Regions from separate parts of the Bradyrhizobium sp. USDA 3262 genome, predicted to be linked through region 3. Evidence: predicted binding sites of a transcription regulator. Region 3 holds the regulator's gene; each other region holds the start of a gene.
What was found. Region 3 encodes LexA, which represses DNA repair genes until DNA is damaged. Its sites were predicted from a motif close to TGTTCNNNNTGTGTTCNG; they were not measured.
Positions count from the first base shown of each region.

Region 1 (7,856 bases), 1.2 Mb from region 3:
AATTGGCGTCGCCGCTGGACTCCCGCCTGCCTGCAAACGATGTCGACTTCTTCCTCAACGGCCAGATGGAAGTGAAAAAGCGCTACAATGACTACGTCAATTCCGGCGGTGACATCAAAGGTCCCTACGGGCACATCATCGCCCCCGATGTCCGGGTATCTGCGCCACCTGCGGTGGTAACCGACCAGCCCGTAGTCAAGACGCTCAACTGAAGGACGACCGATATGACATGCACGGCGTTACTCGCAGTTTTCACGCTCGGGGCTTGTAATGGCTTGGCCGGCAATGACGAAATGGATCGTTATTTCCAGCGTTCGGATACCATCACCTTAAGTGCCGGGGACGCGAAGCAGGTCAATGCCGTGACCCACACGATCCATCCCTGGCCGAGCTACGTCGGCGATCGCCGGATCGTCTCTCAGGCCGCGAAGACCAATGGCGCTATCACGCGCTATCGTGCCGGCAACCAGCCGCGCGATCCGTTACCGGCGTTCGGAGGAGACCTGCCGGGGTTGGGTCACTCCCCAATGGGAACTGCAGGCGCTACGGCAGCAGCAGTGGACGCAGGTGGTAGCGTCTACTTGGGGACCGGCGTGGCCACAGTGGGCGGCCGACCTTAATAAAAATGATACTGCTACTGGTACCAGCAAGGCTTGACGCGACGTTAGTCATTTCGCGTTGGATGCTGGGGTCTTCCAGGGCAGGGCGTCAGGAGCGTCTTCTATTTCGACGGGTGCATGTGGCTAGCCGGTAACACGTCTCTAACCCCACCCGTGTTAGCGTGGAATCGTGTTTTTAAGCGGTAGTAGGTGGGGCGGGGATTAGTGGCTATGCGGCGCATTCCTTTTTGGCTGGCTAGCGCCTTACTGACCACAGCATTGGCGGCTTGCGATACGGTGCAAGAATATACTGTGCGTGACGCCGCTGTGGTCGCGCCTGGCGCTCCAGCCGGTCCTGACCCCGTGCAGGAGCCGACCGACGTCAAATACTATCCCTCCGACGAGCCGGTGCGGATGGGGCTCGAGCACTACAACCGCGGCAATTACGGAATCTCGCAGCGCTATTTCAAGGACGCGGTCGAGAAGGCGCCGAAGGACGTGACGGCCTGGGTCGGGCTCGCGGCGAGCTATGACAAGTTGCGCCGCTTCGATCTTGCCGATCAGGCCTATGCGCAGGCGATCCGGCTTGGCGGCGAGACCGTCCAGATCCTCAACGATCAGGGCTATTCCCTCATGCTGCGCGGCAATCTGAGCGGCGCGCGGCGGAAGTTCGAGAAGGCGTATTCGCTCGATCCGGGCAACCCCGTCATCGCCAACAACCTCGAGCTTCTCAACGGCAGCCGGAAGTTCATCGAGCGTCCGCCGAATAATCAGCCGTAGGTTGACAGCGGTTCACGAGCCTTTGCACGATTTCTTAGAGGTATTATAATACCCAATTTTGCCCGACGCGTCGAGTTGCCGGGTCCGCCGGCTCCTTTGCATGGGGTTGTTTTCGATATTTTGGCAGCTCGCTCCTGCGACTTGACCTCGCCACGATCTAGTTCGGCATCAGCACGGCATCGACGCGGCGGCTGTTTCGTGTGCTGATGATGATGGCACCGTTGCGGGTCGCAAATCTCGCGCCGACAAGACGCGGCAGCTTTTCCGTGAGCGGTGAAGGCAGCGGAATCATTCCACCGGTGATGGGATCGCCGACATTGATCGGCGCGACAGCCGCGCCGGCCGAAGGCGCTGCCTTGATGTACTCCCTTATCAACTGAATCTCTTCACGCGAGAGGCTGAGCGCGGCCTGTTCGCCTGCGCCGTCAGTCAGCCTCTTTTCCGCCTCGGCCTTGTTCTGCGCATCTTCCTGCTGGGCGGCATCGCGTTTTGCGACTTCGACCTGTTCGAGTCTGGCGAGGCGTTCCCTCAGCGGCGCGATCTCCCGTCGCAAGGCGGCAATGTCCGACTTCAGCGAAGAGAGTTGACCAAGTGCAATCGCGGCGGCAACGCAAGCGACGACCGAGATCAGGCTGAGGCACGCCACCGCCAGCCCCGTCAATCCGCCTCGACGATCGGCACGACGATCCGGGACATCGTCCACGGATCGCCGTCGCCGCGCGCCGGCGAATTTCGGCATGGTCGTGCCGAGCAAGCTGACCAGACCGGACAGCCGCGAAGCCGTTCGGTTCGTCTCTTGAAAGGAGCCGAATGCAGGCGCTGGGATGATCGGAGAGCCCCCCGAGGGGATGTCGGGAGCAGTGGTCGAACGGCCTTCGCCGGATGGCTGGCGGTCGTCGCGGTCCTCGCGCGTCACGCCGGGGAGCTCGAGATCAACGTCGTCGGGTTGGTCGATCGCGGTGTCCGCACCTGAATGGCGCGTGTCGGCTGCAACAGTGTCCAATCGTTCCGTTTCCTGTTGATTGAGGATTTGTTCGATACGGGCGGCTTCGAGCGAGCGCCACAGCGAGAGTCCCGAATCGGTGATCTGCAGGCCCGCATCGTTGATCGATGCCCATCCCGATTGGAAGACGTCGGCGTCGCCAAGCTCGGAGGGCCGCTTCGACTGCGTGGCTTCATCGCCGGCCGCGATCATGCGCTTGACCTCGCGGCTGACCTCGTCGATCGCGATCCGCTCCCCGGGCCTCGCGGCCAGCACACTCAGGATCGCCAGATTGAACCTCATGCGGCGCCTCGCGATGCCCCATCAACCGGCCGTGCGGCCGTTCCCCTCCCGTGCAGGCGACGTGCGAGCCTCAGCGGGTCGAAGCGGATCAATCATGCCGGCACGGACGTCGGTCAGTCAGGGAGTCGAGCAAGTGTACCGGCTCCCCAAGGGGCAAACAATCCGGCACCAGACCTACGACAGATGGATAAGTCGCTCCGCAAACGCGACGCGTCGGGATCGCGTTCGCTGCGCGCCTCAGAGAAACTCGCGAAGCCTGGAGAGCTCGATCACGTGCTCGGGTGACAGCACGTCGGGGACGAGGGGAGGCTGCGACTTGGTCCGGATCTCGTAAAGATGTCGCGTCTTCTCGGGCTTGCCCATGAAATCCCGAATGCATTGGTCGAGCGTTCCGTTGACGACCATATAGGGCGCGCGATCCTCTCGCCTCGAGTTGTTGAGCGAAGGCCATTTGTAGAGGTGGGCCGCAGCTTGGAAGTCCACCTGATGAGATTGGTCGGTCATTGCAAAATATCTAGCCGAAAAAGCCCTGCGCGGCAAAGTCAGCCAGCTGATGGGTGAGCTGGTGCGGCAATACGCGCAAGCTGCGTGCGGTCGTCCATCGCAGAAGCCGCCGTCATGCATCTCGAACGATCCGCTGACGTGCGTCGCGTCAATGCCTCGCAGCAACTCCCACTTCGATCTCCCGCGGGCCGAGACCGGGGGCGATGTGGCGAAGGCGGCTGAAGGAAGTGCCGGCAGACCCCCTCGCGCGGCAAGCGCGCGCGGTGGCAACGCGCGTTGACGCCTAGCGTCGTTTGCGGCGCCAGCGGCCGCGGCGACGTGCTGGATTGACTCGATTCCAGAATGTTCCTATTTTGTTCTATTGTCAATTTCCACGTCCGGAGACGGGCGGCTTCGGTCAGGTCAGGGATGAACGGGTCGAGATGGCAGCAGCAGCCACCATCCTTCATGCGGACCTCGATGCATTTTACGCATCGGTCGAGCAACTGCTCGAGCCATCGCTGCGCGGCAAGCCGATCGCCGTCGGGGGCGGGGTTGTGCTTGCGGCGTCCTATGAGGCGAAGGCCTTCGGGGTGCATGGCGGCATGTCGGGGCGGGAAGCGCGTCAACTGTGCCCGCAACTCGTTTTCGTCGGCGGCCATTTCAGCGATTACCAGCGCCTGGGCGACGCGACCATCAAGGTGATCGGCGACTTCACGCCGCTGGTCGAGCGAATTTCGATCGACGAGGCGTTTGCGGACGTTGCCGGCTGCACTCACCTGTTCGGAACGCCTGCCGAAATAGCCGCGTCGATCCGGTGGCGCGTGCGCACCGAGCTCGGCCTTCCGATCTCGGTCGGCGTCGCCCGCACCAAGCATCTGGCGAAGATCGCCTCGCAGGTCGCAAAGCCCGACGGGCTTGTCGTCGTCGATCCCGCCGCCGAGCTAAGCTTCCTTCACGAATTGCCGGTTGAGTTGATGTGGGGGGTAGGGCCGGTCACCAGGACCCGGTTGGACGCGATCGGCGTTGCGACGATCGGTCAGCTCGCCAAATTGTCGGAACGGTCGCTGACGCGTTTGCTCGGTCCGGCAGCGGGCGAGAAACTCGCCGCGCTGGCCTGGAATCGCGATCCGCGACAGCTCAGGCCACACCGGCGTGCGCGATCGGCAGGAGCACAATCGGCACTTGGCCGAAAGCCTGCGATCGAGCGAGTCATCCGGCCAACGTTGCTTCATCTCGCCGACCGCGTCGCCACGCGGCTTCGGGCGAAGTCACGGCCCGGACGAACCGTGACGGTGCGCGTCCGCTTCGCCGACCTGAAGTCGGTGACGCGCTCGATGACGCTCGATGCGCCGGTGTGTACGACCATCGTCCTGGCCCGGCTCGCCGAGAATCTGGTGCGCGCCGCCCTTGCCGACCATCCCGGCGAGAAGATCATCTCGCTGCTGGCGATCTCGGTGTCGCATCTCGAGGAGCATTGGGATCTTGCGCTGGAGCTTCCACTCGGACTGGCGGATGAAGCGCTTCGCCCTGGAAGCCCGACAGGGATGGCCCGCTGGGCGGCGGACCGTGCGATCGACAAGATCCGCGAGCGCTTTGGCTGGGAGGCGATCGGATATGGTTCAGCCGCGCTGGAGGCGGTTCATTCGGTGCCCGATGCGTTTCGCAAGCTTGCCGAGAGAGAGCTCTAAAGCGGGATGGGTTTAGGTTGAATCGATTTGGGATTCCCAAATCAGTGTGTTTCTGATTCACCATGCTGGCTGGATAGGAGGCCGGTATGGATGGGCAAGCCTTATTCCCTGGATCTCCGTAACCGTGTCGTAGCCGCGGTTGAGGGCGGGATGTCCCGCAATCGGGCCGCCAAGCAGTTTGGGGTGGCGATCAGCACTGCCATCGGCTGGATGCAGCGTGTCGATGAGACCGGCAGCGTTGAGCCTGGCCAGATGGGCGGTCACAAGCCGAAGGCGGTTTCGGGAGACCACGCAGTCTGGCTGTCGCAGCGGATCAGGGACGGCGATTTCACCATACGTGGTCTCGTTGCCGAGCTCGCCCGTCGCGGCCTGAAGGTCGATTACCACTCGGTGTGGGACTTCGTCCATGCCGAGAAGCTCAGCTTCAAAAAAAAGCGTGGCGGCTGGCGAACGCGATCGACCCGAGGTCGCGAGGCGACGAGCCCAGTGGACAAAGTATCAAGATCGCGTCGAAGCTGAGCGGCTGGTCTTCATCGACGAGACCTGGACCAGGACCGATATGGCGCCCTTGCGGGGATGGGCGCCGCGCGGACACAGACTTCACGCCAAGGTTCCTCACGGCCGCTGGAAGACCATGACCTTCCTGGCGGCCTTGCGCCATGACCGGATCGATGCGCCATGGTTCATCGAAGGGCCGATCGATGGCGTGAGCTTTCGCACCTATGTCGAGAAGGTTCTGCTGCCCGTCCTTCGACCCGGCGATATCGTCATCTTGGACAACCTCGGCAGCCACAGGAGCAAGGTAGTTCGCCAGCTCATCCGCTCGGTCGGCGCCAAGCTCTTCTTCCTGCCAAAATACTCGCCCGATCTGAACCCGATTGAACAGGTCTTTGCCAAGCTCAAACACCTGCTTCGCAACGCCGCCGCGCGAACCGTCGACGCAGTCTGCGCCGCTATCGGCCACGCGCTCGACGCCTTCACCTCCGAGGAATGTGCCAACTACCTCAAAAATTCAGGCTATCGAACTTAATGCCATCACGCTTTAGCGCTCGCCGGTTCACGTACCTGTCACTGCATTAAGAAAAGTCAATTTGGAATCGCGCGCTTGTGAGTGGCGACCCCGCACCGCCGGCTTATTTTGAGCGTGCGGAGGGACAGCCATGAAGCACAGCGCCGAACTGATCCAGACGATGCGCGATGCGTTGGATGCGGTCATGGCAAGCGTGCCGGCGGATCAATCCGTGTTCGGTCTCAAGGCCGCTGTTGCGGAATGCATCCTGCGAGCCGCAGCTCACGGCCAGACATCGTTCGACGGGCTCGTGACGTCCGCATCCGATCAGCTTCAGTCGATCATCTCGATGCTGACCTAAAACGAGATGACTTTACTCGGAATCGGCGATCGACCCCGCTTTACCTCTCCCCGCCGGGGAGAGGTCGGATTGCGAAGCAATCCGGGTGAGGGCTCTTGTTCTCTCGATAGACCGCAACCCCTCACCCGATTTGCTGCGCAAATCGACCTCTCCCAAGGGAGAGGTGAACCTTCGACGCCGTTCCAGCTGAACCTAATCTCATCACGCTTCAGGCAATCGGGATGCGTGCGACCATCGCTCGCACCTTGCCGCGCGGAGCGCTGATGATGCAATCGCTCGGGCCGACGGTTCTCTCAGGGCAGCGATACGACCCGTAGATTGTTGGTCGTTCCCGCTTGTCCAAAGGGAATGCCGGCGACAACGACCAGCAGATCGCGGCTCGATGCAAACTGCTCTGCATGCGCGAATGCAGTTGCGCGCTCGACCATCTCCTCATAGCTCTGAACGTCGCCGGAAAGCACGCTGTGAGCGCCCCAAAGCAGGCACAGGCGGCGGGACACTTCGCGGCTTGGGGTGATGGCGAGGATCGGGCGGCTCGGCCGCTTGCGCGCGACGCGTGCGGCCGTGGTGCCGCTCGACGTATAGGCCACAATGGCTGCGGCGTGAACGACGGAGGCGAGATCGGCCGCTGCCGTGGCCACGGCATGCGGTGGCGTCTGCTCCTCGCCGGGCTGGGTCGCCTCGACGATCGAGCGGTACATCTTGTGTTGCTCGGTGCTGCGGATGATGCGGTCCATCATCTCGACCGCCTCGCGCGGATATCGGCCTGTCGCGGACTCCGCCGACAGCATCACTGCGTCTGCGCCATCATAGATGGCGGTCGCAACGTCGGAGACTTCCGCACGTGTCGGCGTAGGGGCGGCGACCATGGAGTCGAGCATTTGCGTGGCCACGATCACGGGCTTCACCGCGAGACGGCAGGCCCGCACCAACTCCTTCTGGCGCCCCGGCACGTCCTCATGTGGGATTTCGACGCCGAGATCTCCCCGCGCAACCATGATGGCGTCGCACAACTGGATGATATCGTCGATCCGCTCGAGTGCTGCCGGCTTCTCGATCTTGGCCATCAGACCGGCGCGGTCCCCGATGAGGCCTCTCGCCTCGATGATGTCCGAGGGCTTCTGCACGAACGACAGAGCAACCCAATCCACGCCAAGTTTGAGGCCGAACTCCAGATCGAGGCGATCCTTCGCGGTCAGCGGTGAAAGATCGAGGACCGTGCCCGGCAGATTGACGCCCTTGTGATTCGAGATCGCGCCGCCGACGATCACCTTGGCTTCGATGAAATCGTCACCGAGCCCGGTAACGCGAACGCGGACCCTGCCGTCGTCGATCAGAAGGTCATGGCCAGGGGCAACGGCGGCAAAGATCTCCCGATGCGGGAGGGGAATTGCGGTTCGGTCGCCTTCCGATCCGGACAAAACGAACCGAATGGTCTCTCCGGCCACTGCGGCGATCTTTCCATCGCGCAAGGTGCCGACGCGGATCTTCGGACCCTGGAGGTCCATCAGGATGCCGATCGGCCGGCCGACCTCCTGTTCCAGCTTTCGGATCGCCGCGTGAATGCGTGCGTGATCGCTCTGCGTTCCGTGACTGAAGTTCAGGCGGAATGTATCGACGCCCGCCAGCAGCAGCGCCTCGAGCATCT
Region 1 is NZ_JBSSCT010000001.1:4,546,933-4,554,788, forward strand. It holds gene ACVWYP_RS20720 (hypothetical protein) at 1-212, shown strand, start outside; gene ACVWYP_RS20725 (hypothetical protein) at 276-620, shown strand; gene ACVWYP_RS20730 (tetratricopeptide repeat protein) at 912-1,379, shown strand; gene ACVWYP_RS20735 (hypothetical protein) at 1,537-2,637, opposite strand; gene ACVWYP_RS20740 (hypothetical protein) at 2,902-3,168, opposite strand; gene dinB (DNA polymerase IV) at 3,591-4,838, shown strand; one part of gene ACVWYP_RS20750 (IS630 family transposase) at 4,929-5,264, shown strand; one part of gene ACVWYP_RS20750 (IS630 family transposase) at 5,266-5,868, shown strand; gene ACVWYP_RS20755 (hypothetical protein) at 5,999-6,208, shown strand; gene pyk (pyruvate kinase) at 6,502-7,856, opposite strand, start outside.
Region 1: dinB (DNA polymerase IV) is a predicted target of LexA. The motif match lies at 3,512-3,529, and genes of this name have one in related genera.

Region 2 (7,856 bases), 4.0 Mb from region 3:
TCTGCGTGAACAGCGGCACGTGCAGCGCGTCGACCAGCGGCGCCCAGAGGAACTTCAGCGTGTAGGGCGTGCCGATCAGCGCCAGCAGCCCGATGGTGCCAAGATCGACCCCGGCCTCCTTCATCCAGACCTGCAGCGTCGAGCCCGACAGCGCCAGCGGCAGCCCCGAGGAGAAGCCCAGCAGCAGCACGATCAGCACCCGCGGCTGCAGGTACACCGCAAAACTGTCGCGCCAGGAGGTGGCGGCGGGCTTTGGCTCCGGCTTTGCAGACGCGTCTGACGTCGCTTCAGGTGCTGTCATAGAGGAGTTGGTAGCAGATTCGGCCCCAAAAAGACTGTCATCGCCCGGCTCGACCGGGCGATCCAGTATCCCAGAGGCCTATCCGCCACCTGCGGCAATTTCGGGATAAAGATCGTTCCAGTCCGGATTGTCTTTTTCGATTAGGGAAATCTTCCAAGCGCGTCGCCATTTCTTCAGCCGCTTCTCGCGTCGGATCGCGTTCTCAGGATCATCGAACTGCTCGAAATAGACCAGCCTTACGACATCGTACTTTTCCGTGAAGCCTTCGACCAACTTCAACTTGTGCTGGCCGACGCGACGAATGAGGTCATTTGTCACACCGATGTAAAGCGTGCCGCCGATATGGCTGGCGAGGATGTAGACGTAGTAGCTGCGTGCCCCCATCTGCCGCCTCTGGGATACTGGATCGCCCGGTCAAGCCGGGCGATGACACCTGATTATGTGGTGCGATCTTTGGTCGGCAACATCGCTAGGTGCCGTCATAGAGAAGTTGTTGCCAGAATCAGCCTCAAAAAGACTGTCATCGCCCGGCCTGTGCGCAATTGCGCACATGGACCGCGCGATCCAATATCCCAGAGGCCTATCCGCCACCCGCGGCTATTTCGGGATAAGTCGGGCGATGACATCGATTAGGTGGCGCACGCCGGACAACTTCTAGAAACAACAATCACTCCCCCGCCTGCAGCTTGCGCGGGGCGGGGAACAGGTCGGACGTGCTGGGCTTGACGAAGCGCGGCACCTCGATCGGGGTCTCGGACTTGCTGAAGTCGAGTTCCTCGATCCGGCCGGCGCGTTTCTCGATCTTGTCGGCGGAGATCAGGATCTGCCTGACGTCCTCGTTCACTTGGCCGAAATGGGTCTGCAGCTTGAGCACGCGCTCGCGCAGGCGGCCGAGGTCGTCGCCGAGATGCATCACCTCGTTGCGGATCTGGTCGGCGGCGTCGCGGATGCGGGCGTCCTTCAGGATCTGCTGCATCACCTGGATCGCCAGCATCAAGAGTGACGGCGACACCAGCACGACGCGGGCGCGATAGGCCTTCTGGATCACGTCGTCGAAGCCGTCATGGATCTCGGCATAGACCGATTCCGACGGCACGAACATCAGCGCGGTGTCCTGGGTCTCGCCCGGGATCAGGTACTTCTCCGCGATGTCGCTCACATGCTTCAGCACGTCGGCGCGCAGCCGCTGGCTGGCGAATTTGCGCTCCTCGTCGCTGCGCGCATCGTGCAGCGCGGTCATGGCCTCGAGCGGGAATTTCGCGTCGATGCAGAGCGGGCGCTGGTCGGGCAGGAACACGACGCAGTCCGGCCGCTTGCCCGACGTCAGCGTGTACTGGAACTCGAACGAACCCTTCGGCATGCCGTCCTGGACGATCGCCTCCATCCGCGCCTGGCCGAACGCGCCGCGGGATTGCTTGTTGGCGAGCACGTCGCGCAGCGTCGTCACCTGGGTGGTGAGCTCGTTGAGGTTCTTGTGCGCGTGGTCGATGATGCCGAGCCGCTCGTGCAGCACGCGCAGTGAATCCATCGTGTTGCGGGTCGATTGCTCCATCGACTGGCCGACCCGGTGGGTCACCGAATCCAGCCGCTCGTTGACGGCCCGGGCCATCTCCGCCTGGCGGCCGGCCAGCGCCTGCGTCATCGCGTCCACGCGTCCGGAGGATTCGCTCTGGGCCCGCAGCATGTCGGCGAGCCGCTCCTCCAGCTCGTCGGCGCGGATGGCCTGGGCCATCGCGAGTTCCGCGCCGCGCCGGCTGGCGCGTGCGATCACCACCGCAATGGCGAGCAGCAGGATCAGCGCCAGCGCCCCAAGGCCGATCAATGCGTCGGAGACACGGACCGGAAGGTCGCCAATCGTGAGGAGAATCTCGTTCATGCCGGCAGTTGTAGCCGATTCGCGGCCCGACGCGAACGAAGAGGGAACGCTTATGGCAAATGCATCCCTGATTTTCCGGGTTAATGCGGGGTGAAGAAACGTGGTTAACGTTGTCCTAACGGGTTCCTGAGCGCATTGACCCCATGAAGTCAGCAGCTTAAATCGCCGCCATGGCATTAAGAGAAATTATCATCCTGCCGGACAAGCAGTTGCGGCTGGTGTCGAAACCGATCGAGAAGGTGACGCCGGAGATCCGCAAGCTGGCCGACGACATGCTCGAGACGATGTATGACGCGCCCGGCATCGGGCTCGCGGCGATCCAGGTCGCGCAGCCACTGCGGCTGATCACCATGGACCTCGCCAAGCGCGACGAGAACGGCGAGACCACGGCGAAGCCGCGCGTCTTCATCAATCCGGAGATCATTGCGCGTTCGGAAGAGCTGTCGGTGTACGAAGAGGGTTGCCTGTCGATCCCCGAATATTACGAGGAGGTCGAGCGCCCGGCGCGGGTGCGCGTGCGATTCACCGATCTCGACGGCACGGTGCATGAGGAGGATGCGGAGGGGCTCTACGCCACCTGCATCCAGCACGAAATCGATCATCTCAACGGCGTGCTGTTCGTGGACTATCTGTCGAAACTGAAGCGCGACCGCGTCTTCAAGAAATTCGAGAAGGCCGCCAAGCGCGCGGCGGAGTAGGATCGCCATCGGCACTCGACTCCCTCTCCCGCTTGCGGGGGAGGGTTGGGGTGGGGGTCTTTCCACGAGTCGTATCGCTGAAATAGCCCCCACCCGGATCGCATCTTCGATGCGATCCGGCCTCCCCCGCAAGCGGGAGAGGCCAACCGAATTCGCGGATAGACCCGCGTGCTTCATATGCGATTCCTCTCCCCGCAAGGGGAGGAACAGACCGAGTTCTCGTCATGCCTCTCCGCCTGATCTTCATGGGCACGCCCGATTTCGCGGTGCCGACGCTGCTGGAGCTCGTGGCCCATGGCCATGAGGTCGTGGCGGTCTATACTCGCGCGCCGAAGCCGGGCGGGCGACGCGGCCTGCAGCTGCAGCCGACGCCGGTCGAGCAGGAGGCGCGCCGCCTCGGCATTCCCGTGCTGACGCCGAAGACCCTCAAAACGCCGGAAGCGCTCGAAGAGTTTCGCGTGCATGACGCAGACGCCGCGGTGGTCGTCGCCTATGGCATGATCCTGCCGCAGGCCATTCTCGACGCGCCCAGGCTCGGCTGCTTCAACCTGCATGCCTCGCTGCTGCCGCGCTGGCGCGGCGCCGCACCGATCAACCGCGCCATCATGGCGGGCGATGCCGAGAGCGGCGTGATGGTGATGAAGATGGATGTCGGCCTCGACACCGGCGACGTCGCGATGGCCGAACGGCTGCCGATCTCGGACAGCATGACGGCATCCGATCTGCACGACGCGCTGGCGCCGCTCGGTGCCGACCTGATGGTGCGCGCGCTGGCGGCGCTCGGGCGCGGCGGCTTGCAGCTGACGAAGCAGAGCGCGGACGGCGTCACCTATGCGGCCAAGATCGAGAAGGCCGAGGCGCGGATCGACTGGAAGCAGCCGGCGCATGCGGTGCTGCGGCACATTCACGGGCTCTCGCCGTTCCCCGGCGCCTGGTGCGAGCTCACCGGCGAAGGCGAGCCGGTGCGGCTGAAGATCCTGCGCTGCGAGCTGGCCAAGGGCTCGGGCACACCGGGCGATGTGCTCGACGACAATTTTGCGATCGCCTGCGGCGACGGCGCGATCCGGATTCTCGAACTGCAGCGCGCCGGCAAGGCGCCGATGAAGGCAGCGGATTTTCTGCGCGGCACGCCGTTGAAGCCGCCTGCGCGGCTTAGCTGATGCCCCGCTACAAGCTCACCATCGAATATGACGGCACGCCGTTCTCCGGCTGGCAGATCCAGGACACTGCGCCGACCGTGCAGGGCGCGCTGGAGGCGGCGGTCAAGGCGATCTGCGGCGAGGACGTGCGCGTCCATGGCGCCGGGCGTACCGACGCCGGCGTGCATGCGCGCGGCCAGGTCGCGCATTGCGACATCGCCAAGCATTTTCCGCCCGGTCGCTTTCGCGACGGGCTGAACGCGCATCTGCGGCCCAATCCGATCGGCGTGCTCGCGGCTGACATCGTGCCCGACGATTTCGAGGCGCGGTTCTCCGCGACCAGGCGGCACTATCTCTATCGCATCACCAACACGCGCGCGAACCTCGCGCTCGACATCGGCCGGGTCTGGCGCGTGCCGCGCGCGCTCGATGCTGACGCGATGCACGCCGCCGCGCAGCGCCTGCTCGGCAAGCACGATTTCACCACCTTCCGCGACACCGAGTGCCAGGCCAAGTCGCCGGAGAAGACGCTCGATCAGCTCGACGTCACCCGTGACGGTGCCGCCATCAACATCGTGACGTCGGCGCGCTCGTTCCTGCACAGCCAGGTGCGCTCCATGGTGGGCTCGCTGGTCTGGGTCGGCGAGGGCCGCTGGAGCGCAGACGACCTCGCGGGTGCGCTCGCCGCCCGCAACCGCGCCGCCTGCGGCCCCGTGGCGCCACCGGACGGGCTCTATCTGATGCGGGTGGATTACTAGGCGGTGTGAATGATCTCGTAGGATGGGTAGAGCGAAGCGAAACCCATTACTTCGAATCCGCGGCGCCCATGATGGGTTTCGCTGCGCTCTACCCATCCTACGGATGTGAGCCTACCCGAAATACCACGCTGTATCTGGTGCGGGTGGATGGCTCGTAGCCCCAACCCCTACTGTGCATGGGGTTGTTTTCGATGTTTTTGTCCAGCCGGGCGGCTGACCTACCCGAAATACCTGTCCAGCACGCCCCGATAGATCCGCGTCAGCTTCTCCAGATCGGCCACCGGCGTGCGCTCATCGACCTGATGCATGGTCTGGCCGACCAGGCCGAACTCGATCACTGGGCAATAGCTCGAGATGAAGCGTGCGTCCGAGGTGCCGCCGGAGGTCGATAGCTCCGGCCTGCGGCCGGTGATCTCCTCGATCGCGGCGACCGCGAGGTCGGTGAACGGGCCGGGCTGGGTGACGAACACGTTCGAGTTCGACGGTTGCCAATCGATGTGGGCGCGAATGCGGTTGCCGCAGGCTTTCACCAGCCGTTCGTCGACCAGCTGGCGCAGGCTCTCCTGGGTGTGGTTGTCGTTGTAGCGGATGTTGAATTTTGCCCGCGCCTGGCCGGGGATCACGTTGCTCGCGGTGTTGCCGACATCGACCGTGGTGAATTCGAGGTTGCTGGCCTGGAACTGCGCGCTGCCGAGATCGAGCGGCTCGTCGCTCAGCGCTACGATCAGCCGCGAGATATCAGGCACCGGATTGGAGGCGCGGTGCGGATAGGCGACATGGCCCTGCATGCCGTCGACGACCAGCGTGCCGGATTGCGAGCCGCGCCGGCCGATCTTGATCATGTCGCCGAGCACTTCGACATTCGAAGGCTCGCCGAGCACGCAATGATCGAATGTCTCGCCGCGCTCGGCGCACCATTTGAGCAGCTTGACGGTGCCGTTGATCGAGACGTCTTCCTCATCGCCGGTGATCAGGAAGGAGATCGAGCCGTTGCCATTCTCTTGTGGCTTGCCGCCATGGTCCTGCAGATATTGCAGCACCGCGGCGACGCTGCAGGCGATGCCGCCCTTCATGTCGACGGCGCCGCGGCCATAGAGATAACCGTCCTTGACCTCGCCGGAGAACGCGCCGAGCGTCCACGCGGCTTCATCGCCGGGCGGCACCACGTCGGTGTGGCCGGCGAAGGTGATATGCGGCGCCGAGCTGCCGATACGGGCGTAGAGATTGTCGATATCGGCGGTGCCGGGCTCGGAGAAGGTCACGCGGTGGACCTCGAAGCCTGCGGTTTTCAGCAGGTTTTCGAGAACGCCAAGCGCGCCGGCGTCGGCCGGGGTGACGGAGGGGCAGCGAACGAGATCGCGGGTAATCGAGACGGCATCACTCATGCGCCTCGCTTAACACGTCACACGGCGGGGGGACCAGCTTTGTGCGGCACGGTATCGAGCTCGCTCTGCTGGTCCCAGCCGCGCGCGGAGCGCGACCCGCTGTCGCGGCTTTGCCGCACATGGGTTTTCCCAAGCGGGTTGGGGCCGTAGCGATTGGGATAGCTGGTGCCGGGCAGAAAGGCGAGCTCGATGAAGCCCCAGACATAGAGCACGAAGACGATCGTTCCCGCGGCCACCACCCAATAGGATTCATCGGGGAGCCGGTCCGAGAACTGGCTCATCAGACCCGGGATCGCGAAAAACGGGACCATCCACCAGCTGCTTTTGTCGCGGTCGTGCAGGCGTTTGATCGAGACAGCGACATAGACCCAAACGAACAAGAACGTTCCGCAGGCCTTGACCAGCAATGCCGGCAATCCGGCCCAGCTCAGCGACTTGTAGCTGTCGGGGTCGAAGGCCCGAAAGATGTCGTCGACATTGAAGCTGAACCCGTTCTTGCCGCCGAGGCCGGCCGAGACCGCCAGCAAGGCCAGGAACATCATCCAGCAGACGATGATCAGCCCTGCGAGCCAGAATTTGGCCCGGTTGACGCGGCCCTTGAAGCCGAACAGGTAGTTGGCCCAGTCCATGAAAATAAACTCCGGGCTGCGGCAATTCTTCGCGGCCCGGAGATATGTCGGCGTCAGATCGAAATTGGTTCGATCAGTCCAGACCCGTCATCCTGAGGTGCGAGCCTTGCGGCGCAATTGCGCCGCTGGGCGAGCCTCGAAGGATGCACGGCCCCGCTGGTGGCCGTCGACCCTTCGAGACGCCTGCTTCGCAGGCTCCTCAGGGTGACGGTGACGGTGACGGACTGATCTCGCGGCGAAAGACCGATCAGTCCCGCAGCAGCTCGTTGATGCTGGTCTTGGCGCGGGTGCGCTCGTCGACGCGCTTGACGATCACGGCGCAGGCGGTGGCAGGTCCCGGCTGGCCGTTCTTCAGCGGCTTGGCCGGCAGGGTGCCGGGCACTACGACGGCATATTCCGGGACCTCGCCGACGAAGATTTCACCGGTCTCGCGGTCGACGATCTTGGTGGAGGCGCCGAGGAACACGCCCATCGACAGCACCGCGCCCTTGCGCACGATCACGCCCTCGGCGACCTCCGAGCGCGCGCCGATGAAGCAATCGTCCTCGACGATCACCGGCTCGGCCTGCAGCGGCTCGAGCACGCCGCCGATACCGACGCCGCCGGAAATGTGGACGCGCTTGCCGATCTGGGCGCAGGAGCCGACCGTCGACCAGGTGTCGATCATGGTGGCTTCATCGACATAGGCGCCGAGATTGACGAAGGAGGGCATCAGCACGACGTTGCGGGCGATGAAGGCCGAGCGGCGCACGATCGCGCCCGGCACGGCGCGGAAGCCGGCGTCGCGGAAACGGTTCTCGCCCCAGCCCTCGAACTTCGACGGCACCTTGTCCCACCACGATGCCTTGCCCGGGCCGCCCGCGATCTGGCCCATGTCGTTGAGGCGGAACGACAGCAGCACGGCCTTCTTCAGCCACTGGTTGACCTTCCACTTGCCGCTCGTCTCGCGCTCGGCGACGCGGGCCTCGCCCTTGTCGAGCAGCTCCAGCGCGTGGTCGACCGCCTCGCGGACCTCACCCTTGGTCGAGGTCGAAATGCCTTCGCGGGCGTCGAACGCGGTGTTGACGGTG
Region 2 is NZ_JBSSCT010000001.1:1,758,577-1,766,432, forward strand. It holds gene ACVWYP_RS08085 (AmpG family muropeptide MFS transporter) at 1-301, opposite strand, end outside; gene ACVWYP_RS08090 (GIY-YIG nuclease family protein) at 380-685, opposite strand; gene ACVWYP_RS08095 (DNA recombination protein RmuC) at 969-2,177, opposite strand; gene def (peptide deformylase) at 2,348-2,875, shown strand; gene fmt (methionyl-tRNA formyltransferase) at 3,100-4,035, shown strand; gene truA (tRNA pseudouridine(38-40) synthase TruA) at 4,035-4,772, shown strand; gene dapE (succinyl-diaminopimelate desuccinylase) at 4,991-6,157, opposite strand; gene ACVWYP_RS08120 (DUF805 domain-containing protein) at 6,175-6,786, opposite strand; gene dapD (2,3,4,5-tetrahydropyridine-2,6-dicarboxylate N-succinyltransferase) at 7,034-7,856, opposite strand, start outside.
Region 2: ACVWYP_RS08095 (DNA recombination protein RmuC) is a predicted target of LexA. The motif match lies at 2,209-2,226, and genes of this name have one in related genera.

Region 3 (7,856 bases):
CAATCCGCTCGATGCGGGTTTCGACGTGATGACGACGACATCGCACAAGACGCTTCGCGGGCCGCGCGGCGGCATCGTTCTCTGTCGCCGGGAGTTCGCCGGCAAGATCGACGCGTCGGTGTTCCCGGGATTGCAGGGAGGTCCGCACATGAACGTTGTGGCCGGAACCGCGGTCACGCTGAAGAAGGCTTCGACGTCCGATTTTCAGGCCTATGCAAGGCTGGTCATGCGCAACGCGAAGGTCCTGGCCGAAGCGTTGATGGAACGCGGCATGACGTTGATCACCGGCGGAACCGACAATCACATGATGGTTGTGGATACGGTGGCCAGCGTCGGCGTGGACGGCGGTGCGGCCGAGAACATCCTCGACACCGTGGGGATCACCGCAAACAAGCAGATCATTCCCGACGATCCGCGTCCGCCGCTCAAGCCGAGCGGCATTCGCCTCGGGACGCCGGCGGCGACCACGCGCGGCATGGGCGAGCCCGAAATGCGCCTCATCGCCGAACTCATTGTGGAGTCCCTCCGATCGAAGGGAGATGCAGCGGTCGTCAAGCGACTGAGGTCGAACAGCGTCGAGATGTGCCGCGCTTTCCCCGTTCCGGGGATCGCGCCGCCCTCATAGGCGGCCCAGCCGCATTCGCGTCACTCGGCAGGTCGTGAAGGTTCCCGGGGGAAGGACCGGAACGGAAATTGATGCTGTTCGTTGGACCGCATGATCTCGAAGACGGAGCGTCCAACGCCGTGACCCGGAAAACCTTGCAAGCACGCTCGGAACAGGCGCTCGTCGTCATCATTCTCAGCACCGGTGCGCTGATCGGTTACCTCGGCCTGGCGCTGTCCAGGCTGTGAGAGCCACGTCCGGCGGGCACCAAGCCGCCGGCTGGCATCAAGCCGCCGGCAAGCATCAAGTCGCTTGGTGCGCTGAAAGCTGGCGCGTGCCACTGAGTTGCCCGACCCACAAACGACGACTTATATTGGGTGTCGTCCCTGCCTAGTGCGCAATTGCGCACGGGAGCAGGGACCCATAACCACAAATGCTGATTGTTGAACGATGCTGGGACGACACGCGTCCCGTTCTCAACACCCGCTGCGGCGTATGGGTCCCGGCCTTCGCCGGGACGACGGTGGTGCGCGCGGGCACAGTCTCGCGATGAATGCAACGCCACGTACAATCCACACACCCGTCACTGAAATCGAGGACATTGCCGCCTGTCCGCAATTCTCGTACACGGTTTCATGCAATGACCTCGCAATTCTCTCCCAACTCCGTCGACGTGCTGCTGTTCGATATCGGCCGCGTCGTGCTCGACATCAACTTTGAGAAGGTGATGGCGCACTGGGCGCAGCATGCCGGCTGTGCGCCCGCCGAGCTCGCCACCCGCTTTGTCGTCGACGACAGTTTCAAGCATCACGAGATCGGTCGGATCGACGACGCGGCGTTCTTCGAAAGCCTGCGCCTGACGCTCGGCATCGACATCACGGACGCCCAGTTCCTCGAAGGCTGGAACGCGATCTTCACCGGCGAGATGCCGGGCATCGCCCCGCTGCTCGCGGCGGCCGCCGAGCGGATGCCGCTCTACGCCTTCTCCAACACCAATCCGGCCCATGTCGCGCATTTCTCGGTCACCCATGCCGAGCTGCTCAGCCATTTCCGCAACGTCTTCCTGTCCTCGAGCATCGGCTTCCGCAAACCCGACGCCGAGGCCTACGATCATGTGGTAAAAGCCATCGGCGTGCCGGCGTCGCGGATCCTGTTTTTCGACGACCTGGCCGCCAATATCGAAGGTGCGCGGGCGCGCGGCCTTCATGCTATCCACGTGACGTCGACGGATGACGTGGCAAGGGCTTTGACCGCACTTGGTATTTGAACATGAGGAATTGAGGAGCTCTGAGCGTGGCCCTGATGCCGGTTGCCGATGCCCTGTCCGCCGTCCTCGCCGGCGCCGAACCGCTGCCGGAGGAGATGATCGCGCTCGATGCCGCCTACCACCGCACCCTGGCGCACGACCTCGCCGCGCTGCGCACCCAGCCGCCGCAGCCGATGTCGGCGATGGACGGCTATGCGGTGCGCGCCGCCGATGCGGCTGATCTAAAGGCCCGGCTCAAGGTGATCGGCGAAGTCGCCGCCGGCCGGCCGTTCGAGCGGACGGTCGGCGCCGGCGAGGCGGTGCGGATCTTCACCGGCGGCGTGATCCCCAATGGCGCCGACGCGGTGATCATCCAGGAAGACACCACCGTCGACGGCGACCACATCACGATCACGGAGGCCGCCAGCGTCGGACGGCACATCCGCCCGGCCGGGGTCGACTTCCGCGCGGGCGAGGTGCTGCTCAGCGGCGGCAGCCGCCTGTCCGACCGCGCGCTGTCGCTGGCGGCCGCCATGAACTATCCGGAACTTGCGGTGCGCCGCCGCCCGAAGGTCGCGGTGCTGGCGACCGGCGACGAGCTGGTGATGCCGGGCTCGCGGCCCGGCCCCGGCCAGATCGTCTATTCCAACGGCTACGCGCTGCGGGCGCTGGCGCGCGCCGAGGGCGCCGAGACCGTCGACCTCGGCGTTGCCGCCGACACGGTGGAGGCGACCACGGCCGGCATTCGCCGGGCGCGCGAGGCCGGCGCCGACGTCCTCATCACGACAGGCGGCGCCTCGGTCGGCGACCACGATCTCGTCAAGCGGTCGCTGGAAGCCGAGGGCGTCGACATGACGTTCTGGCGGATTGCGATGCGGCCCGGCAAGCCGATGATGCATGGCTGGCTCGATGCGATGCGGGTGATCGGCCTGCCCGGCAATCCGGTGTCGTCCTATGTCTGCGCCTTCCTGTTCCTGGTGCCGTTGATTCGGGCGCTGAGCGGCCGGGAAGTGATCCATCATCGCCGCACGAGCGCCCTGCTCGGCCGCGACCTCGCCGCCAACGACCAGCGCGAGGACTATCTGCGTGCACGGCTCGAAGCGCGCGAGGACGGCACGCTGATCGCGACGCCGGTGACGCAGCAGGACTCGTCGCTGCTCGGGAATCTCGCTGCGGCACGGGCACTTCTCGTGCGTCCGCCGTTCGCGGCTGCGGCCGTCAAAGGCAGCGAATGCGAGATCCTGACACTGCCCGAATAGGGTTTTTGCGCCCCGCCGCTTGTGCGTTGCCTGATCCGTTCACCGGAAATTAAGTGGTTGCGGAACACATATCGAACATATAGTGTCCGTTCATGATTTGTTTCGAGTACTGGTGTCTACAATCGGGAAGCCGGGTGGAAGCAGGTGCAACGAGCACATGCTCCTGAGGTCAGGCCCCGCCTGCAGGCCCCACCAGAAGAGTCTCGGAATCGAACGACGCTATCAACCGGGGGATACTCGAGATGCTCACGCGCAAACAGTACGAACTTCTGCGTTTCATCAATGAACGTCTGAAAGAGGCCGGCGTACCGCCCTCCTTCGACGAGATGAAGGATGCGCTCGACCTGCGCTCGAAGTCCGGTATCCACCGCCTGATCACTGCGCTGGAGGAGCGCGGCTTCATCCGCCGCCTGCCGAACCGCGCCCGCGCCATCGAGGTCATCAAGCTGCCCGAACTCTCGGCCGGCGGGGGCAACGGCCGCCGCGGCTTCACGCCCAGCGTCATCGAAGGCACCCTCGGCCGGCGCGCCAGCACGCCGCCGATCGCCGAGGACGACGGCAACCGTCCGGTCGCGGTCCCCGTGATGGGCCGGATCGCCGCCGGTACGCCGATCGAGGCGCTGCAGACCCGCAGCCACACCATCAGCGTGCCGCCCGACATGCTCGGCGCCGGCGAGCACTATGCGCTCGAAGTGCGCGGCGACTCGATGGTCGATGCCGGCATCCTCGACGGCGACATGGCGCTGATCCAGCGCAACGACGTCGCCAATACCGGCGACATCGTGGTGGCGCTGATCGACGAGGAGGAAGCCACCCTGAAGCGCTTCCGCCGCCGCGGCGCATCGATCGCACTCGAGCCGGCCAACACCGCCTATGAAGTGCGCATCCTGCCGCCGAACCGGGTCCGCATCCAGGGCAAGCTGATCGGCCTTTATCGCAAATACTGAATTGCAAATACTTGCGGCGGCCGGGAACGAGCAACACGTCGGATCGTTCCTTGCATGATAGTGTAGCGTACGGCCTGCCCGATGCGCTCCGATACCTCTCGCGCAGCGTCGCGTGTTTGTGATCGGAGGCGGTCTCGGACCAGTCGTACAATCGCCCAGAAACGAGCAGAAGCTCGTTCGCTATCGTCCACTCTGGTAGAGGCCCTAATGCCTCAAGGAGAGGCACGGGTCGCTACCTCGAAATGAGGAGCCATCCGATGTGTGACTATAGTCTGCACGCCGTGGCATCGCGCCCCGCCATTGTCGGAGAGACGCTGATCACGACGACGTTCCGCGGCACGTCGACCCGCGGCTTTGCTTCGGAGAACGATCCCACTGTCGCGGTCTGCATGCTGCCGGGCACCGAGCTCGCTTTCGCCGAGAACGTTCGCTACGACAGCCGCTGGATCTGGACCAAGACGCTGAACTATCGCGTCGGCGTGTTCAACGAAGTCGAGCCCGACGTGCCCGATCGGCATCATGACGCGGTCGAATTCCCCGACGGCAGCCATGTCCTGGTGACCCAGCTGGTCGAGGGACAGCGCGTCAGCGTGCTGCAATTGCCGGCGCTGCATCCGCCGGTCGAGCAGAAGCCGAAGGTTGTGGAGCGGCGGCCCTCCGCATTCGCAACGCTGTTTTTGGGTTGAGCGCATCGTCGCCGCGGAATGAGCTGTTCGGCGGCGAATGACCTAAGCAATTTCGGGCGACCCCGGACTTCCGCTTCCGGGGCGCATGGGGAGATTTGCGTCGGCCGGCGCCTTGGCGCATCATCGGGCACGGAGGACGTGCGCGGTGGTCGATAAGGTCACATGGCAAAAGGCTGGACGCGTCACGGAACCGGGCCGCTACATGTTCCGGTTCGGTTGGCTGACGGTGACGGCCGACGACCTGAAAGTCTGGGAGCAATTTCCCGAGGCTTCCTTCACCCTCGTCAAGAAGCCCGACGCCGGCCCCGATTCCGACGAATACCATCTCGGCCTGTTCGAGCTGCCGAGCGGCCCCTCACCGGACCACCGCTAATCATCGCCCTGCAGATCGGTCTCGGCCGGCGTCGCGTCCACGGCAGGCCGCGGCGCGGCGCCGGGCGCGCGCAGCGTGGTCTCGCTCTCGCCGTCGCCCGGAACCGCCGGCGACCATGGCCGGTCGATCCCGCCGGGCTTCACCGCATCGACGGCATAGCCGTCCCTGATCCGTCGCAGCACCAGCGCGCCGTGGCGGCGCAGCCGCTCGGCATCGATCACCGATGCCGCGCAGCCCTGCGGCGCCGGCCGCGCCGTCACGATCAGGCCTGCGCGCTCGCAGTCGTCCGCCAGCGCCTCCGGCCGGATCGCGAGCGCGACGAAGGCGCCGCCAGGTCCCTGGGCCACGCAGCCGCCGGCATCGCAGGAGACGCCCTCGCCGAGCGACGCATCGGTGGCGGTCCGCGCGTCGGCGTCCGCCGCCAGCCACTCCTTGACCAGGAACGCATCCTTGGCGCTGTGCATCAAATGCAGCCGCCCGTCACCGCCGCGCACCGCGACGTTGCGGCCGTCGCCGGAGACCAGCACGTCCGGCTGCGGCACTCTGAGCGCCCAAACCGACGCCATCACGAGCAGCACGGCGCCAGACCAGCGCAGCGGCGTGCGCAGCAGCCCGAGCAGGATGATGCCGGCGCTCGCTGCGATCAGCGGCCCGATCCCGAACGCCGCCATGCGGCCGACCGCGCCCGGGAGTGCGGCGACCCATTGCGTCACCAGGATCATCCAGTCGATGCCAAGGCCCATGATCGCCCAGAACACGCCGTCGAAGCCGAACGGCATGGCGAGGAGCCCCAGCAGGCCGGCCGGCATCACGACCGCTGACACGACAGGCATCGCCGCGAGGTTCGCGAGCAGCCCGTAGGGCGTCACGCGGTGGAAATGGAAGGCGGCGTAGGGCGTCGTCGCAAGCCCTGCGACCAGCGAGGCCAGCATCAGCATCGTGAGCTCGCGGCCGCCCCACAGCGCAACCCGTGCGGTCGCCGAATGGTCGGGCGACGCGAATAGGTTCGGCAGCCCGATCTGCACCAGCGCCACCAGCCCGAGCGTCGCCGCGAACGACATCTGGAAACTGGGATGCACCAGCGCCTCCGGCGCGATCGCGAGCACGATCAGCGCCGCCACCGCCAGCGTCCGGAAGGTGATCGCGCGGCGGTCGACGATCACGGCGAGCAACACCACGGCGGTCATGAAGAACGACCGTTGCGTCGCGACCTCCGCGCCCGACAGCAACAGATAGAACGCCGCGGCGACCAGCGCCGCCGCCGCGGCCCATTTCTTGATCGGATGCCCCGCCGTCAGCGCCGGAAACAGCGCGAGCAGCGCGCGCACCGCGAAGAACACGACGCCGGCGACCACGGCCATATGGTAGCCGGAGATCGACAGCACATGGCCGAGCCCCGAGATGAACATCGCATCGTTGACCGGCGTCGAGATCGCGTCGCGCCGGCCGGTGAGCAGCGCGGTTGCGATCGCGCGCTGGTCGCCGTCGAGCGTGGTGCGAATACGCGCGTCGATGGCGTCGCGCAGGCCTTGCATGAAGGCGGCGTAGCGCAGCGCAAAGCCGCCGGTCGCAGCCGGCTCCCTGGTCTTGACCGCGCCCATCACGAAGCCGGAGGCGCCGATGCCCTGGAAATACAGGTCTCGTCCGAAATCATAGGAGCCCGGGCGCTGCGGCCCGAGCGGCGGCAACAGTCGCGCCTTCAACTCAACGAAGCTGCCGACATCGGGCGCGGTGCCCTTCTTCACCGAGAGCCGGACACGATCGAGCTTCGTCATGTCGCGTGGGCTCTCCATCGAAACCACGCGCAGCACGAAACGATCGGTCTTCTCGCGGATGTCGCGCGTCTCGACGAAGCCGGTCAACGCCACCGAAAACATCGGCCGCGCCAGCACCGTGTGGGCAACGCGCGCCGTCTTCCAGGTCGCCGTCGCAAAGCCCGCGGCCACCGCGGCCAGCATCGCGATGACGGGAAACACGCTGCGCCGCCGCAGCAGCAGCGCCAGCAGGCAGAGCAGGATTGCGACGGTGGCCCAACCGACAGCACCGGCTCGTGCTCGGCCGCGAAATAGAAGGCGATGCCGGTGCCGAACGCCACCGGCATCCAGGGCAACAACCGGCCCGCCCCCGCTTCAGCGCGCGCCCATTGCCGCAATGTCTCGACGAAAGGCTTCCAGATGCCGACGCGCGCCGGGAGATAGCCGCCGACCGGCGCGGCCGCGCGCGGCGGCCACGTCCCCGCGTAGCCGCGTTTGCCGCCCGGCGTCGTGCCCTGCTCCGCCATTCCGCTTGCGATCCCTGCCGGGCGGCAGGCTAGCGGATGGCCCCGTCACCCGACTAGCGGAACGGATGCAGAATACGGACCGGCAACGCCCGGGTACCTGGATCGTCCTGCGCCTTGCCGACCTGGCGCCGGGCCACAGCTGCCGCCTGCGTCAAATCGATCGAGCCGAAAGTCTCATAAGATACCGATCCCGTTGGGATTAGACTGTCCTGATGCCTCCACTCCCAAAGAGACAGGGATGAGGCAGTGACGGCTCGCGGCACTTGAAGGCCGCTGGAGCTCCTCTCAGGTGGCCACAACTCCCCTGAGATCAGGCGTTGCGGACGAACTCGCAAAATCTCGCCTGTAACGCCGTGCACCATGCGCACTCCGCGAGCGGACAGATCGCTGAAAAACGCGAGGCGTAGCGTTTGCATTTGAGAGGAGCAGCACATGGCAATTCAAGTACCGAGTGATTTTC
Region 3 is NZ_JBSSCT010000001.1:5,787,304-5,795,159, forward strand. It holds gene ACVWYP_RS27100 (serine hydroxymethyltransferase) at 1-625, shown strand, start outside; gene ACVWYP_RS27105 (hypothetical protein) at 697-852, shown strand; gene ACVWYP_RS27110 (HAD family hydrolase) at 1,245-1,871, shown strand; gene ACVWYP_RS27115 (molybdopterin molybdotransferase MoeA) at 1,898-3,109, shown strand; gene lexA (transcriptional repressor LexA) at 3,352-4,056, shown strand; gene ACVWYP_RS27125 (hypothetical protein) at 4,314-4,742, shown strand; gene ACVWYP_RS27130 (hypothetical protein) at 4,888-5,115, shown strand; partial or broken gene ACVWYP_RS27135 (ComEC/Rec2 family competence protein) at 5,112-7,396, opposite strand; gene ACVWYP_RS27140 (MFS transporter) at 7,829-7,856, shown strand, end outside.

Region 4 (7,856 bases), 4.0 Mb from region 3:
ATTCGACGGTGACGTCGCTGTCGGGCACGTCGGGCGCGTGCTTCAGATAGTCCTTGAAGCCGAAATGGCCGAGCAGCGGCAGGAAGTACTCGCTCATCATCCGGCCCATCATGTCGCCGGTCGAGAGCTTCCACGCCTCCTCGTCGGTATCCGCCACGAACACCTCGCGCACCAGCCGCCAGTCCTTGCGGCTCGGCTTGCGGCCGGTCTTGGCAGCACCGGCCTCGACCGAATCCCAGTGGCTGCCGACATAGGCAGGGTTGAGGTTGAGGCTCATCGGGATGAAGCCGCGCTCGCCGGCGAGCTTGAGCGTGTCGGAGTTCTTCGACAGGCCGGCGACGCCGATCGGCGGGTGCGGCCCCTGCAACGGCTTGATGTGCGGCTTGAGGAAGTCGAACATCGTGTCCGGCTTGCTCACCGTCCAATATTTGCCCTTGTGCGTCCAGGGAGCCGGTTCGGACCACATCTTCAGGATGATCTCGAGCGCCTCGCGGGTCATATCGCGGTTCTGGCCCGACATGCCGTCGACATTGAACATCGCCCAGTCGCTCGGCAGGCCCGAGGCCGCGACGCCGAAGTTGAGGCGCCCGTTCGAGAGATGATCGAGCATCGCAACGCGGTTCGCGAGTTCAGCGGGATGATGATACGGCAGCAGGAAGCCGCCGGGCCCGATGCGCAGATTCTTGGTCTGCAGCAGCGCCTGCGCCACCAGCAGGTCGGGCGACGGGTGCGGCTCCCACGGCGCGGTGTGGTGCTCGCCGATCCAGGCTTCCTGATAGCCGAGCTCGTCGAGCCAGCGCATCGTCTGCAGGTCCCAGTCGTGGCCCTCCTTCAATCCGCACTCCGGCGGGTGCGAGGGCATGGTGAAGTATCCAAGCTCCATGTGCGTTTCCTTCCTTCGCGTTGGGTTCAGTCGTGCAATGCGTCTTGCCGCGCATTGCATGACGATCAGCAAGCGCTGTGCCAGCGGAGGAAGTCGCAAGGAATGGGTGAGAACGGCCGGATTTCGGCCGGCTGCGCGCCGGTCTTCGGGCTCAGGAGCGCCGCGACCGTCTCACGGTCGCGAGACGTGTCGCAACCGTGAGACGGATAATGCCCCTCATGGTGAGGAGCGCGAATGTGCGTCTCGAACCATGAGGCCCGTCTGTGGCCTACATCCTTCGAGACGCCCGCTATGCGGGCTCCTCAGGATGAGGGTCAGGAATCACCCCGCCGCGCGGCGCGGCTGGGCGTTGGTATCGGGCTCGGAGGGTGGAGGAAGCTGCATCAGGATGGTCTGGCCCATCGAGGCGATCTCGATGCCCTCCTCCTGGAAGCGCCGCTTCATGCGGCGGTTGAACTCGCGCTGCACCGCCCAGCGGCCGCTATCGGTGCAGCGGATCTGGCCGACGATGGTCACGACCGAGCCGTCGACCTTGTCGACGCCCCACAATTCGAGGTCGCCTCGGATGAATGCGCGATACGCCGTCTCCTGGCGCATCCCGGCGACGATGTCCTTCAGCACCTCGCCGGCGCGGTCGGTGTCCTCCTTGTAGGACACGTTGACGCTGACCGCGGCATTGCCGGCGCCGCGGCTGGAGTTGGTGATCGTCGTCACCGCGCTGAACGGCACGACGTGCACCGAGCCATCGCCGGCGCGCAGCCGCATGGTGCGGATCGAGACGTTCTCGACCACGCCCGACAGGCCCGACACCGTGACGTTGTCGCCGACCTGCACGGTGTTCTCGATCAGGAGGAACAGCCCCGTGATGAGGTCCTGCACCAGCTTCTGCGAGCCGAAGCCGATCGCGATGCCGACGATGCCGGCGCCGGCGAGCAGCGGCGCCACATTGACGCCGATCTCGCTGAGCGCCGTGAGCCCGACCACCGCGACGATCATGCAGAACAGCGCGGTTCGCAGCATCGGCTGGAAGGTGCGCAAGCGCGCGGCGCGGGCGTAATGCCCGTCGCGCGACAGGGTGTCGATCTGCCGATCCATCAGCGCATTGGCGACTTCCCAGATCACGGCCGCGGCCAGCGCGGCGATCCCGATCGTCACCAGCGCCGAGATCAGGCGGCTTCCGATCTGGCCGCCATAGAACCAGACGATGGCGTCGACACCCCAGACCTCGAGCAGCGCGACGAAGCCAATGAAGGCGATCACCGCCGTGACCACCTTGCGCAGCAGCGGCAGATAGCGGTTGGCGCGGGTCTCGAGCCCCGGGAAGCGCTGGATCAGTTCCGGGCTGATGCGGAAGCCGCGATCGATCAGGCTCAGCACCACCATGGTGACGAGGCGGGTAACCAGCAGCACCGCGATGGTGCCGACGAAATATTGCAGCAGCAGCGAATAGCCGTTGCGGATGTTGAGCGCCCACACCGCCCACAGCGCGAGGTCGAGCGCGATCGCCAGCACATGCCAGAGTGCCGCGAGCCGGTTGCGCGTCCGCGCCGCAAGCCCGGTGCGATCGGCCGGCGCGCGGATGACGTCGGCGACCTGGCGGCGGCACTGCAGGATGATGACGACTACAAAGAGATGCACCACCAGCATCACGAGCCGGATCAGCGCGGCATAGCCGGCGCGATGCAGCCCGAGCAGCAGCGCGACATTGGCAAAGGCGATGCCGGAGACGCCGACGGCAACGATCCGCCGGGCCCAGATCTCGATATAGGCCGCGGTCTCGGCACGGACGCGGAACAGGCCGAACGGCCCTGCCAGCGCGCGCACCGCGCAGATCAAGACGCGCGAGAACACATAGGCGTTGACGACGGCAAGGATCACGAGCCGCGTGGTCGATTGATCGCCGATCTCGGTGCCGAGCAGCGCGGTGGCGATGCCGCCGAACACGACGACCGGCAGCAATTCGAGCAACAGGCGCCCAAGCACGAAGGGCAGCCGGATCAGCGACTGCCAGGCCCGCGCCAGGCTCAGCCGGCGCCGCTGCAACTCGGGCGCCGGCGTGACGTCGGCAACCGACGACGGCGGATCGACGCTGGCGAGCGTCTGCACCGGCATGCGCGCGGTCTGCGGCAGCCGCGCTTCCAGGAACGCGACCGGCCGCTTGATCAGGCGGAACACCACCCATTCGGCGGCCAGCGCGCAGCCGAACACCAGCGCCAGCTTCCAGGCGATATCGATCAAGAGGCCATAGGCGACCGGATCATTGGCGGTGCGCACGAACCAGTAATAGAACGCCGGGAAATGCGTCAGCGTGCGCGCGACGTCGGCGACCTCGCGCGACATCTCACCGACCTGCTCGGACACCATCAGCAACAGCTGCGCACCAAGGCTGTCGGCGGTGAGCGGGATCGATGACTGCGGCTGCTCGGGCGCCGGCTGCGCCGCCGCCTGCGGCGAGGCATTGGCGATGGCGCGCAGCGTGTTGATGATCTCGCCGCGTTTCTTGTCGTCCTGCAGCGTGTCGAGCGCGCGCTTGGCCTGCTCGGGCGTCAGCGCGTCGTTGGTAACGGGTTGCGGCGGCGCCGGCTTGGCGGCCGGCTGCGCGAACGCGGGAGAGACGAACAAAGTGAAGACGAGAAGCAGCGCAAGGCGAAGTTTGTGCGACACGAGGGCCTCATAAAATAACTGCGCGACCGCAAACCCTTGGGAGGAATCTGCTCTCGCGCTCGCGCCATGTCGGATACTCCTTTTCGCCCCGATGGTGTGTCGGAAGTTTGCCGCTGTGACGGCCATCTCTTGGCATTTGCCGCAACACAATCGTCACAGGCGTTGAGCCGCGTTTACACTTCCAGTGCGCGTTCCCGGCCGATCGGCTCACTACACGTCAGGGATGAGACGGCAGAAACTTTCGCTTGACGCGCAGGAGCCGCCATGATGTTCTTATTTTGTTCTTTTGTTCCCAATTGCGTTTCGGAGGTCTCATGCACGACGTGTTTAGCGACGACGGTCCGGTGCGGCTCTTCATTCACGACGACGACGAGACCCCGCTGGAATTCGTGCAGGATTTGTTGCGCACGGTGTTCGGGAAATCCGAGCAGGAAGCCATCGCATCCGCTGCCTTGATCGAGGCCAAGGGCGCCATTCCGTGCGGCCCCTATCCGGGACCGGTCGCACGGGCAATCTTCAACTCGGCGAAGTGGCTGATCCGCTCGAACGGCCAGCCGTTGATGATCACCACCGAATCCGCCGACGCCAGCCGCCCCTGCGATCTCTGCGAAGCCCCGAGGGCCGTGACGGAGATTCTGATCCCCGGTACGACTGCGTCGCTGTGCAGCGAATGCCTGCTCGCTGCACGCCGCAGCTCGGAAGAATTGCCGGGCGAGACGTTTCGGTCCGCTTACGTTGCGCTCGACTGGCATTTCGCCGGCGTTCCGCGCAACCTGATCGTGACACGGGCGCGACAGTTTCCGGGCCACATGCGCGCCGACGTTCAGGTCGCGATCGACAAGCTGCTCACCGATCCAATCCATTTCTTCGGCATCCATGAGGAATATCGCTACGAGACGCTCGACTTCGCGGCGCTGATGAAGGCCGGCCGCAATGCGCCGGCGATCGCGCCGCCGCAATATCGCGACGTCGATATCGGCGAGGCCGAGCCGGTGAAATGCCTTGCCAATGGACTATGGCTGTGCCGAACCGGCGAACTGCGCTACGCCGTGCTGCTGACGTTCCATCGCGAATATAATCACGAGCCGTCGCTGCGAATCGAGCTTGCGTTGCCCGCGGGGGCGGCCGGCAATGCTTTCGTGCAGCGCACCTTCTCCGAACTGGAAGCCGCCGTGCATGCAGCGCGATCCTATCGCGGCAAGATCCTGTCGCTGGAGGATGGCGCCAACTATCGCGGACGTTCGCGTGGCTTGACCGTGCATCGCCTGCCGACGGTCGCTCGCGACGACGTGATCCTGCCGGACCGGACGCTGCGGCTGCTCGACCGCAACGTGCTCGGTTTTGTCGAGAGCCGCGATCTGTTGCGCGGGCTCGGCCAGTCGACCCGCAAGGGCATCCTGCTCTACGGCCCGCCCGGCACCGGCAAGACCCACACCATCCGCTATCTCGCCACCAACCTGCCAAACCACACAACGCTGATCATCACCGCCGAGCAGGTCGGCCTTCTGGGCGCCTATATGAGTCTTGCCCGGCTGCTGCAGCCGACCATGGTCGTGATCGAGGATGTCGATCTGATCGCACGCGACCGCGAGGACATGGGCGGACCGTGCGAGGAATCCCTGCTCAACAAGCTGCTCAACGAGATGGACGGCCTGAAGGAGGACTGCGACATCCTGTTCGTGCTGACCACCAATCGGCCGGAAGAGCTGGAAGGCGCGCTGGCCGGCCGGCCCGGCCGCATCGACCAGGCCATCGAGGTGCCGCTGCCCGACGAGACCGGACGCGGCAAGCTGATCCGGCTGTACGGCAAAGGCCTGCCGCTGGAGCAGCCGATCGTCGACGAAGCGGTGCAGCGCACCGCCGGCGTCAGCGCCGCCTTCATCAAGGAGCTGATGCGCCGCATCGCGCAGGCCAGCATCGCCCGCGAGGGAGGCCAGGATGTCACCGCTGACGACATCGACGGAGCGCTGAACGAGATGCTGTTCGACGGCGGCCGGCTCAACGTGAAGCTGCTCGGCGGCGCGCAGGGGATGAGTGCGGGGTGATGGCCGATCACTTCGCCGCTGCCGGCAGCAGCAGCGCGCCCTCGCCGGCCGCGACGCGCGCAAGCTCGTCCGACACGCGGGCCAGCACGCGGTCCCAGGCCTGCGGCTTGTCCTGGCGGAACAGCCGCATGGTCGGATACCAGGGCGTGTCGGCGCGATCGCGCAGCCAGCGCCAGTCAAGCGCATATGGACACAGCATCCAGACCGGGCGGCCCAACGCGCCGGCAAGATGCGCCACCGAGGTGTCGACGGCGATCACGAGATCGAGCGCGCAGACGGCCGCCGCGGTGTCGGCGAAATCGCCGAGCATCGGCGCGAGGTCGACGATACCTGCGCCAAGGCCCCGCAGCACCGGAGCATCGTCCGGCCGCGGCTCCTTCTGCAGGCTGTAGAGCTGCACGCCTGATGTGACCAGCCGCGGCAGCACCGCGTCCGCCGGCAGCGAGCGCTGGCGGTCACCCTTGTGCCTGGGATTGCCGGCCCAGACCACGCCGACCTTCAGTGCAGTCACGCCGGCGAGCGCCTCGCGCCAACGCGCGAGCTTGCCGGCATCCGCCTGCAGATAGGATATCGCTGCGGGAATGGTCTCGACGGTGGTGCGGAAGATCCGCGGCAAGCTCAGCAGCGGCAGTTGCAGATCGAACGGCGGCAGCGGCTCGCCGCGCGCGAACACCGCGACATCGGACAGCATCGGCCGCAGCAGCGCGACCAGCGCCGGCTGCACCTGCAGAATGATCCGGCCGCCCCTGCCCGCCAGCATCGGCACATAGCGGACGAAATTGATGGCGTCGCCGAGTCCATATTCGGCAAACAGCAGCAGCGTACGTCCGGCAAGCGGCTCGCCCTGCCATTCCTGCTCGTCGAACACGGGATCGCCGTCGCTGAGCATCCTGGTCTTGCGGCGCCACTGATACCCCTCAAAGCCCTCCTCGAACTCGCCGTTCATCAGCAGGAAATGCGCGTGGTTGTAGTGCGCCAGTGGCTGCTCGGGATCGAGCGCGATGGCCCGGCGCGACGCGACGAGCGCGGCATCGATCTCGCCGGCATTGCGCAGCGCGACCGCGAGATTGGCGTGGCCCTTGGCATAGAGCGGCTCGAGCTCGATGGCGCGCCGATGCGCGGCGACCGCGGCCTCGACCAGGTTCTGCGCCTCGAAGATGATCCCGAGATTGGTGTGCGCGGCGGCGTAGTCCGGCTTCAGCGCCAGCGCGAGCTCGGCGCAGGCGATGGCGTCGTCGACCTCTCCGAGCTCGAACAGGCAGGCGCCGAGATTGTTGAGGATGACGTGATCGGACGGGTCGCGGGCCGAGACTTGCCGATAGATGCGGATAGCCTCATCGCGTTCGCCCGCCTCGTGCAGCACCATGGCCAGCAGGCGCTGCGGCGCGATGTTGCCGGGATCGAGTGCGATCGCGCGGCGGTAGTGCAGGATCGCATCCTCCAGCAAGCCCTGGCGATAGAGCGCCGCGCCAAGGCCGCAATGCAGCCCGACATTGTCGGGATCCGCGGCAAGTCCGCGGCGATAGGCCGTGGCGGCCGCTTCGTGCCTTTTCTGATCGCTCAACACATTGCCGAGGTTGAGCCAGACGCCGCGATAGACCGGATCGCGCGCGATCACCTCGCGATAGGCCTGTTCCGCCTCGACCGGCCGCTGCTGCCCGGCCAGCGCGACGGCGAGGTTGAACCGCGCCCGCGTCAGGCCGCCATCGAGTGCGATCGCACGGCGGAACGCGGTCTCGGCCTCGTCGAAACGCGACAGATCGCACAGCGCAACGCCGAGCTTGATGTGCAGGCCGGCATCGTCCGGCCGCAGCGTGACGCCGCGCCGGAACGCCGCCGCCGCGCCTTCGTGCTCGCCCTTCACGGCGAGCGCGTCGCCGAGTGTGGCGAAAGCCGGTGCATGATCCGGATCGAGGTTGAAGACCCGATTCAGCAGCAGCGCGCCTTCCGCGGCACGATCGGTCACGAAGGCGATGACGGCGGACAGATGCAGCGCCAGAACGTGGTCGGGATCGGCGGTGAGGATGTCGCCGCACAGCGTGCCGGCCTCCGCCGCGCGGCCCGCGCCGTAATGCGCCACCGCATCCCGCAACATCCGATCGACCGCCACACTGCCCACGATACCGCCCCTGCCAACGACCCCGATGCGGATTAAACGGGCGGCGCCGCAAAATCCGGCACGCGAATCTCGGTTGAACAATCAAAGCCGAGGTGCAGGTCCTTGATCTCTTCTCCTTCCCCCTGAAAGGGGGAAGGTCGGGATG
Region 4 is NZ_JBSSCT010000001.1:1,800,010-1,807,865, reverse strand. It holds gene ACVWYP_RS08335 (LLM class flavin-dependent oxidoreductase) at 1-883, opposite strand, end outside; gene ACVWYP_RS08330 (mechanosensitive ion channel family protein) at 1,205-3,547, opposite strand; gene ACVWYP_RS08325 (ATP-dependent Clp protease adaptor ClpS) at 3,862-5,592, shown strand; gene ACVWYP_RS08320 (tetratricopeptide repeat protein) at 5,600-7,687, opposite strand.
Region 4: ACVWYP_RS08325 (ATP-dependent Clp protease adaptor ClpS) is a predicted target of LexA. The motif match lies at 3,816-3,833, and genes of this name have one in related genera.